Regions from separate parts of the Ruegeria sp. YTSB088 genome, predicted to be linked through region 3. Evidence: riboswitches for the same ligand, from Rfam matches in the RefSeq annotation. Region 3 holds a riboswitch; each other region holds the start of a gene.
The links. A riboswitch is a leader RNA that binds a small molecule or an ion and turns the genes downstream of it on or off. The one in region 3 is predicted to bind cobalamin.
Positions count from the first base shown of each region.

Region 1: it holds a riboswitch for cobalamin, as region 3 does, so the genes downstream of both, AC2FFA_RS17120 (DUF1636 family protein) here and AC2FFA_RS21065 (hypothetical protein) in region 3, are expected to answer to the same signal.
Region 2: it holds a riboswitch for cobalamin, as region 3 does, so the genes downstream of both, AC2FFA_RS09785 (DUF1636 family protein) here and AC2FFA_RS21065 (hypothetical protein) in region 3, are expected to answer to the same signal.

Region 1 is NZ_JBXWMM010000011.1:65,807-67,985, forward strand. It holds gene cobW (cobalamin biosynthesis protein CobW) at 1-413, opposite strand, end outside; gene AC2FFA_RS17120 (DUF1636 family protein) at 415-789, opposite strand; cobalamin riboswitch at 881-1,087, opposite strand; gene AC2FFA_RS17125 (SLC13 family permease) at 1,314-2,179, opposite strand, start outside.
Region 2 is NZ_JBXWMM010000005.1:96,665-98,843, forward strand. It holds gene AC2FFA_RS09780 (ABC transporter ATP-binding protein) at 1-674, opposite strand, end outside; gene AC2FFA_RS09785 (DUF1636 family protein) at 671-1,027, opposite strand; cobalamin riboswitch at 1,126-1,320, opposite strand; gene AC2FFA_RS09790 (D-lyxose/D-mannose family sugar isomerase) at 1,425-2,090, opposite strand; gene AC2FFA_RS09795 (carbohydrate kinase family protein) at 2,107-2,179, opposite strand, start outside.
Region 3 is NZ_JBXWMM010000018.1:48,359-50,537, reverse strand. It holds gene AC2FFA_RS21075 (DNA polymerase III subunit gamma/tau) at 1-53, opposite strand, end outside; gene AC2FFA_RS21070 (protein-tyrosine phosphatase family protein) at 225-737, shown strand; gene AC2FFA_RS21065 (hypothetical protein) at 729-1,136, opposite strand; cobalamin riboswitch at 1,228-1,448, opposite strand; gene AC2FFA_RS21060 (alpha/beta hydrolase family protein) at 1,519-2,179, shown strand, end outside.

The sequences.
Region 1 (2,179 bases), on a different contig from region 3:
GCCTCGGCATCGGCCAGGGCGATCACGCCGTCCACGGTGATTTTCGAGCGGATGTCGGGCCAGTCAAACGCCTTCAGCAATGGTTTGGGAAGCGCCAGTCCCGAGGTTTCGATCAGGATGTGATCCGGGCGCGGTTCCAGAGCCATCAGGGCCTCGATGGTGGGAATGAAATCATCTGCCACAGTGCAGCAGATGCAGCCATTGGCCAGTTCCATGATGTTTTCCGCCGGGCAATCGGGAATGGCGCAGGATTTCAGGATGTCGCCATCGACGCCTACATCGCCGAACTCGTTGACCACGACAGCAAGGCGCTTGCCCTGCGGGTTCTGCATCAGGTGACGCACCAACGTGGTCTTGCCCGAGCCCAGAAAGCCGGTGATCACTGTAACGGGGAGTTTTTCGAGGTTCGACATGTCAGGCTCCAATCGGGGGAATGCGCGAGGCACAGTTTTTTCGGAAATGTTCGGGGCGTTCGCGCCATTTCACCAAACCATCTTCAGTGGCCAGATACTTGGTCGCACCGTCGACAATGACGTCGACATGATCTGTTTCGCTAAGGTTTTCATAGACGAAGGTCCAGCGGCCCGGCCCGCCGCGCAATACGATCGAACAACCTTGATCGCAGTTTGACAGGCATTCTACGGCTTTCAGGGTGACACCGTCGGGCAGGTCAGCCTGTTCCAGGGCCTTGTGCAACAAAGCGCCCGGGCGTTGTGCGTCATCTTCGACAGGCAGGCCGCGACGGCAGGTGGTACAGACCAGCAACTCGACTGGTGTGGTCTCGGTCATGTCTCTCATCCCCCAAATCCTCTTCGCGGGGGACGGGGTTTCATGCGGGCCACGATTGGTCACGGACCCGACACCGGAACACCCCGCCCGGTTTCAACTTCGGTTGTTGGCAGGTCTCCCGGCTTGCGGATGCCAGAGGAGGGCCTCTGTCGGATGTCCCGCCTTCCCGGCCTTTGGGCCAGTGGCATTGGGCATCCTCTCCGTTCACGGTCGCGGGGGCGGCTGCGTTTGGCGGCATGACCGTTGACGCATTCCCTTTTCATCGGCTGTCACCGACACCAACGAAAGGGACATGCGGCACCGCTGGCCTGCTTGTCAAGCGAGTCGCGCGTAACAATGATGCGGAGGAGTAGAAAGCGACCTGTGGGCGTCGATGGGCGGCATGTCGTGCGGGGTTCAGCCTGAGATGAGCCCGGCGACGAACGGTATCTCTGCTAGGGTCGTCCACTGTGGTGAGCGGGTGCCTGGACAGAACCTGTCACGATGGTGGGAAAAGACCGCCGAACACCCCGGATCCTCTCGCGCTAATAAATGACGTTGATCATGAGCAGAGAGACGACCAGAAACAGCACAGTCATGATCCCGCCGGAACGCACGAAATCCATCACCTTGTATCCTGCCGGACCCATAATCAATGCGTTTACCTGATGGGTTGGGATGATGAAGCTGTTCGATGTGGAAATGGCGACGGTCAGTGCAAAAACCGATGGATTCCCACCAGCCGCTATCGCAATCGATACCGCCAAAGGCACCAGCAGGACAGTGGCCCCGACATTTGACATGACCAGAGAAAAAGCAGTCGCCAGAACGGCGATTCCGGTTTGCAGCGACCAGAGCGGCCAGCCGTCCAGAATTATCATGATCTGCTGGGCGATCCACGCAGCCGTGCCTGTGTTCTGTACGGCTTGTCCCAACGGTATGAGGCAGGCGAGCAGGAATACGGTGTTCCACCCGACCGCCCGGTATGCCTCATCCACGCTGAGCACACGGGTCAACATCATGCCTACCGCTCCGGTAAGAAGGCAGAGCGAAAGCCGGACGTCCGTGAACAGGATCAATGACAGCGAAATGGCGAAAAATGCCAGGGCCCAGCCGACTTTTTGCGGCCTCAGTTCGTCCTGGGGAAAGTCCGTTGTCACAACGACGAAGTCCGGGTCGCGCTTGATCCGCATCAGGTTGTCCCATCTGGTATGCGCCACGAGCATGTCACCGGCCTGAAACTTTTCGAGCCCGATCTGAGTGGATTCGTGATCCTCGGTCTCGACATGGCTCAGCGTCTCTTCGCCGCGGTGAATGGCCAGCAGCGACATGCCATAGGTCTTGCGGAACAAAAGCTCGCGGGGGCATTTGCCGATCAGCTTGCTGTCTGGCGTGACGACCACCTCGGCCA
Region 2 (2,179 bases), on a different contig from region 3:
GTGGTCAGAACTTCGCTGACAGGCCCGAACCCGGTCAGGCGCGTGGCTTTCATCAACGCCACATGGCTGGCGAATTCCGGGATCATGACCAGATCATGGACGATCATGACGACCGTTACCCCCAGGTCAGCGACCAAGGACAGCATGTGCCCCTTGGCATCCGGGTCCAGATGGTTGGTTGGTTCGTCCAGAAACAACAAAGACGGATTCTGGGCCAGTGCGCGAGCAATATGCGCGCGCTGACGTTCACCGCCCGACAGTTGGCTCATCGGTTTGTTTGCGAAATGCGACAGTTCGGTCGTCGTCAGCACCCGTTCAAGGTCAGCTTTATGTTGAGCCGTCGATCGTTCACCCTGAATCGGGATTTGTCCCAGCGCAACATAGTCTTGCAGCCGCATCCGTCCATCGGGCGTTTCCTGCTGTCCGACCACAGCAATGGATCGGGCGCGTTGGCGGGCGGACAGAGTGCGAAGGCTTTTGCCTTGAATCCAAACATCACCCAACGCAATCCGTTCGATCCCGCATAGCAGTTTCAGCAGAGTGGTCTTACCGGCACCGTTCGGTCCGGCAATTGCCAGAATTGATCCTTCTTCCAGACGAAAGGACACGTCCTGCAACAGGATATCACCATTGAGAGCGTAGTATTCCAGATCCTCGGCAACCAGAAAACTCATGACGTCCCTCGGGATGGCAAAGCGGGTATTCGCGACAGGGTCTTTGCAAAGAGGGCAGGAGGACGGTCCGACGCGCTGGTCCAGCCATCGTCGCTGTCGCCGAACTGCGTCGCGAATTCGACCAGGGCAGCCAGGTCGTGTGATGTCTTAATGTCGCCGAACAGGTACTGCGCTTTGCCTGCGGCCTGAAATCCAACGGTCATGGCCCGTTCACAACCTGCCATGCAGGCCACCATTCGGGTTTCAAAACCGTCAGGCAACTGAGCGTCCAGTGCGTCTTGCGCGGCCTCGGCAGGCATCGTCCCCTGACATGTTGAACAGATCAGAACGTAGTGATCAGAATAGCAGGCCATTGCCATCTCCGTCGTTTGCCAGATGCAGACAGAGGGCAAATACCCATATATTACGCAAACGCGCCATCAAGCCTCCTTCGGGGACGCCCCGCCCCGGGTTGGTTTACCATGCGATGGCAGGTCTCCTGACTTGCGGGTCAAGGCTCAGCCCACCTTCCCAACCCTTTCGGATCAGTGGTACAGTGGCGTCGCTCACCGCTTACAGTTGCGGGGGCAGTCACGGACTTGGCGCATCCCTGCGCCGCACCGTATTCCCATTTTCATCCCTTACGGAACCATCCCGATCAGCTAGTCCGGCTACGCAAGACTTGTCAAGCGGCAGACGATGTGGGGTGGTGGAAGGATATGCGATAGTTGAGCCGATTATCCTGTTCACGCCAGCCCGGACCGAACGGTTTCAATAGTCCGATACAAGCAGGAAATCCGGCTCTGCATCTTCTTCGACCTTTGAAAACCGCGGGATTGGCTCTTCAAAGACATTGTCCGTACGGTCGTCATTCACGGTCGAAACCTCGCCAATAAGGCAATCGCCGCGCTCCGCCCAGAAAGCGTGCCAGATGCCGGGCATCAGAGTTACACTTTGCCCCGGCTTCAGCCGCAAGTGCTCTCCGGGTTGCAAGGTTACAGGGCAGGCATCGCTGGGGACCGTCACCGGGTTGTCGCGGTCAACGCCACCGTTTGGATCCGACGCATAGATTTCCAGAACGAGGTCGCCGCCGCCCCGGTTGATGATGTCTTCTGCTTTGACGATATGCCGGTGCATCGGAGAAAGCTGATTGTCTTTCGAGATCAACAGTTTTTCCGCATAGAGCATCCCGCGCCCGGATTTCAGATCCCTCGCCTCACCATTGCGCAGAGTGAACAGAAAAAGTCCAAGTTCGTCGAAACGGCCTTGTGCGTAATCGGTGATGTCCCATCCCAGCCCGCGGTTGCGAATCGTTTCCGCCAGAGGGCTGCGCATTTGCTCTGGCGTCCAATTCGCAAAGGGTGGCAACACGGCACCGAAGGACTGAATAAACGCGTGTGCCTGGGATTTGATACGGTTGATTTCAGATCGTTTCATTGTGCCATTCTAAAGATCAAAGCTCATGCGCCCAAGGCGGTTCCGCCCCGGCTCGGGATACGGTCACTGCGGCCACATCCGCGCCCAGT
Region 3 (2,179 bases):
GGGCGATATTTGCGGGCGAGAACCTGATAGGCGGGGCTGGAGCTGTCTGTCATGTCTTCTCGTTGGGATTCGGTGCTTCGGCACAGCGTAGTGGCCACCGCTGCCCGCGTCCACAGCGTGGTGTGATGATTTTTGATTTAGAAACGAGTCGCTTTCGCACTAAACTGCGTTAGCAGATTTAATGACTCATTTTTGTAAAGAGTTCTTTGGGGAGGACACGTTTCATGTCGCAGCTGGTGATCTACGCCCTGCAAGTCGGAGGCGGAACGCTTGCACTGACCTCGATGCCCGGACGTGGCGGGGATTATTTCAGCGATCTGGATACGATCGCAGCCTGGCAGCCGGGGCTTGTTGTATCGATGACAACGGATGTCGAGATGCTTCAGGATGGCGCGAAGGATTTCGGCAGCGACATTCAAAGCCGCGCCAGCCGATGGGTTCACCTTCCGATCGAAGATTTCGGAGCGCCGACACAGGCGATTCAGGACGCGTGGCCGTCTGTCAGCGCCGCAGCCCGGCACGCGCTGTCAGGTGGAGGTCGCGTTTTGGTGCACTGCCGTGGGGGCTGTGGCAGGTCAGGTATGGTTGTTCTGCGGCTGATGGTCGAATGCGGCGAACGCGCGGACACAGCGCTGGAACGATTGCGGGCGGTACGTCCTTGCGCTGTCGAAACGGATGCGCAACTGGCCTGGGCCTCTCGGCGTGCCCAGGCACGGGTCAGTCTGGAATCAGATTGACATCTGCGCGGGCGCGCAAACGGGTTTTCGAGGCCGGATCGTGGAAACCTGGATCATCGCGCAGGGTGGGTTTTTCACGACGCCGGATGGCATCGCACTGAACGTGTTTCCGAAGATCAAGTCGGCATAGCCGTTCAGGGGCTCAATTGCGGCTTCGGGCTGCGTCCCGCAAAAGATACGAATGCTGTCTGATCGCGCGCGGAAAATTGCATGGCATCCTTCGGCGCAATGCGACAGCTCACTGCTGCCCTCAACCTCCAAATCGTCACTTGTGGCCAAGGTCGCCTGTGTCACGGCTTCGGATATCGAGCGCGCCAGCCGCGCCAAAGCGGGGCAGGTTTTGCCCGTCCGCTGACATACTGTTGCACTGTATTCATGCGTTTTTGTCTTCCAGATCATCCTGCGCCCTCCGCGCGTGGCGGACAGGATATTTGGGACAGGTGGGACAGCGTGATGCCGTCAAGACCTGCCCGGACACCCCGCCCGAGTTTCGGTTTTGTTTCCGATGGCAGGTCTCCTGACTTGCGGGTCATTGCTTTGCCGACCTTCCCGGCCATTGGGCCAGTGGTGTTTTGGCATCGCTTACCGCTTACAGTTGCGGGGGCAGTCGCGGATTTGGTTGTTGCCTGTATGAACAGACATTACCGCACCGTGTTCCCTTTTCATCCCGACCCCTTGTGGAGGCCGGAAACCATCACACAACCGCTAGCGTTTGAGCACGCACCGAGTCAAGCCGATCTTTTGACCGGACGCTTGGTCATGCTGGATACGATGTTGGTTCATGCATAGTGTCGAGGGTGTTGACGTTCGGAAACCGGATTTACCAAGCGAAAAGCCAGAGATCATGTTGGATACAGAGCAAACGGTATTGACCGAGGAGTTTCGCTTTCCGTCCGGGCAGAAAACGCTGTCCGCCCGATTGTATAGCCCGGTAACTTCGCCCGAAATCGTCTTCGTGCTGAACAGTGCAACGGGTGTGCCGCGTGATTATTACCGTCATTTCGCACGATGGCTTGCCGCTGAGAAGGGCATGGCCTGCCTGACCTATGACTATAGGGATTATGGGTATTCTTTAACGGGCCGCCTGAAAGATTCGCGTGCGACCATGGCGGATTGGGCCTTGATCGACATGCCCGCGGCACGGGCGGAAATGCGTCGGCGATACCCGAATGCGAAACACTGGACCATCGGCCATTCCGTCGGCGCGATGTTGGGGCCAGTACAACCGGATATCGATCTGATTGACCGGATGATCTGTGTGTGTTCGGGGCTTGTGACCCTAAGCGACCATCCGTGGCCCTATCGGGGTTTGGCAGGGTTGTTCTGGTACGGCCATGCCCCGCTTTTGGCCCGAGCACTTGGCTACCTTCCCGGAAAGGCGATAGGGTTTGGCTCGGACCTGCCGGCATCGGTCTATTGGCAGTGGCGCAAATGGTGTACAG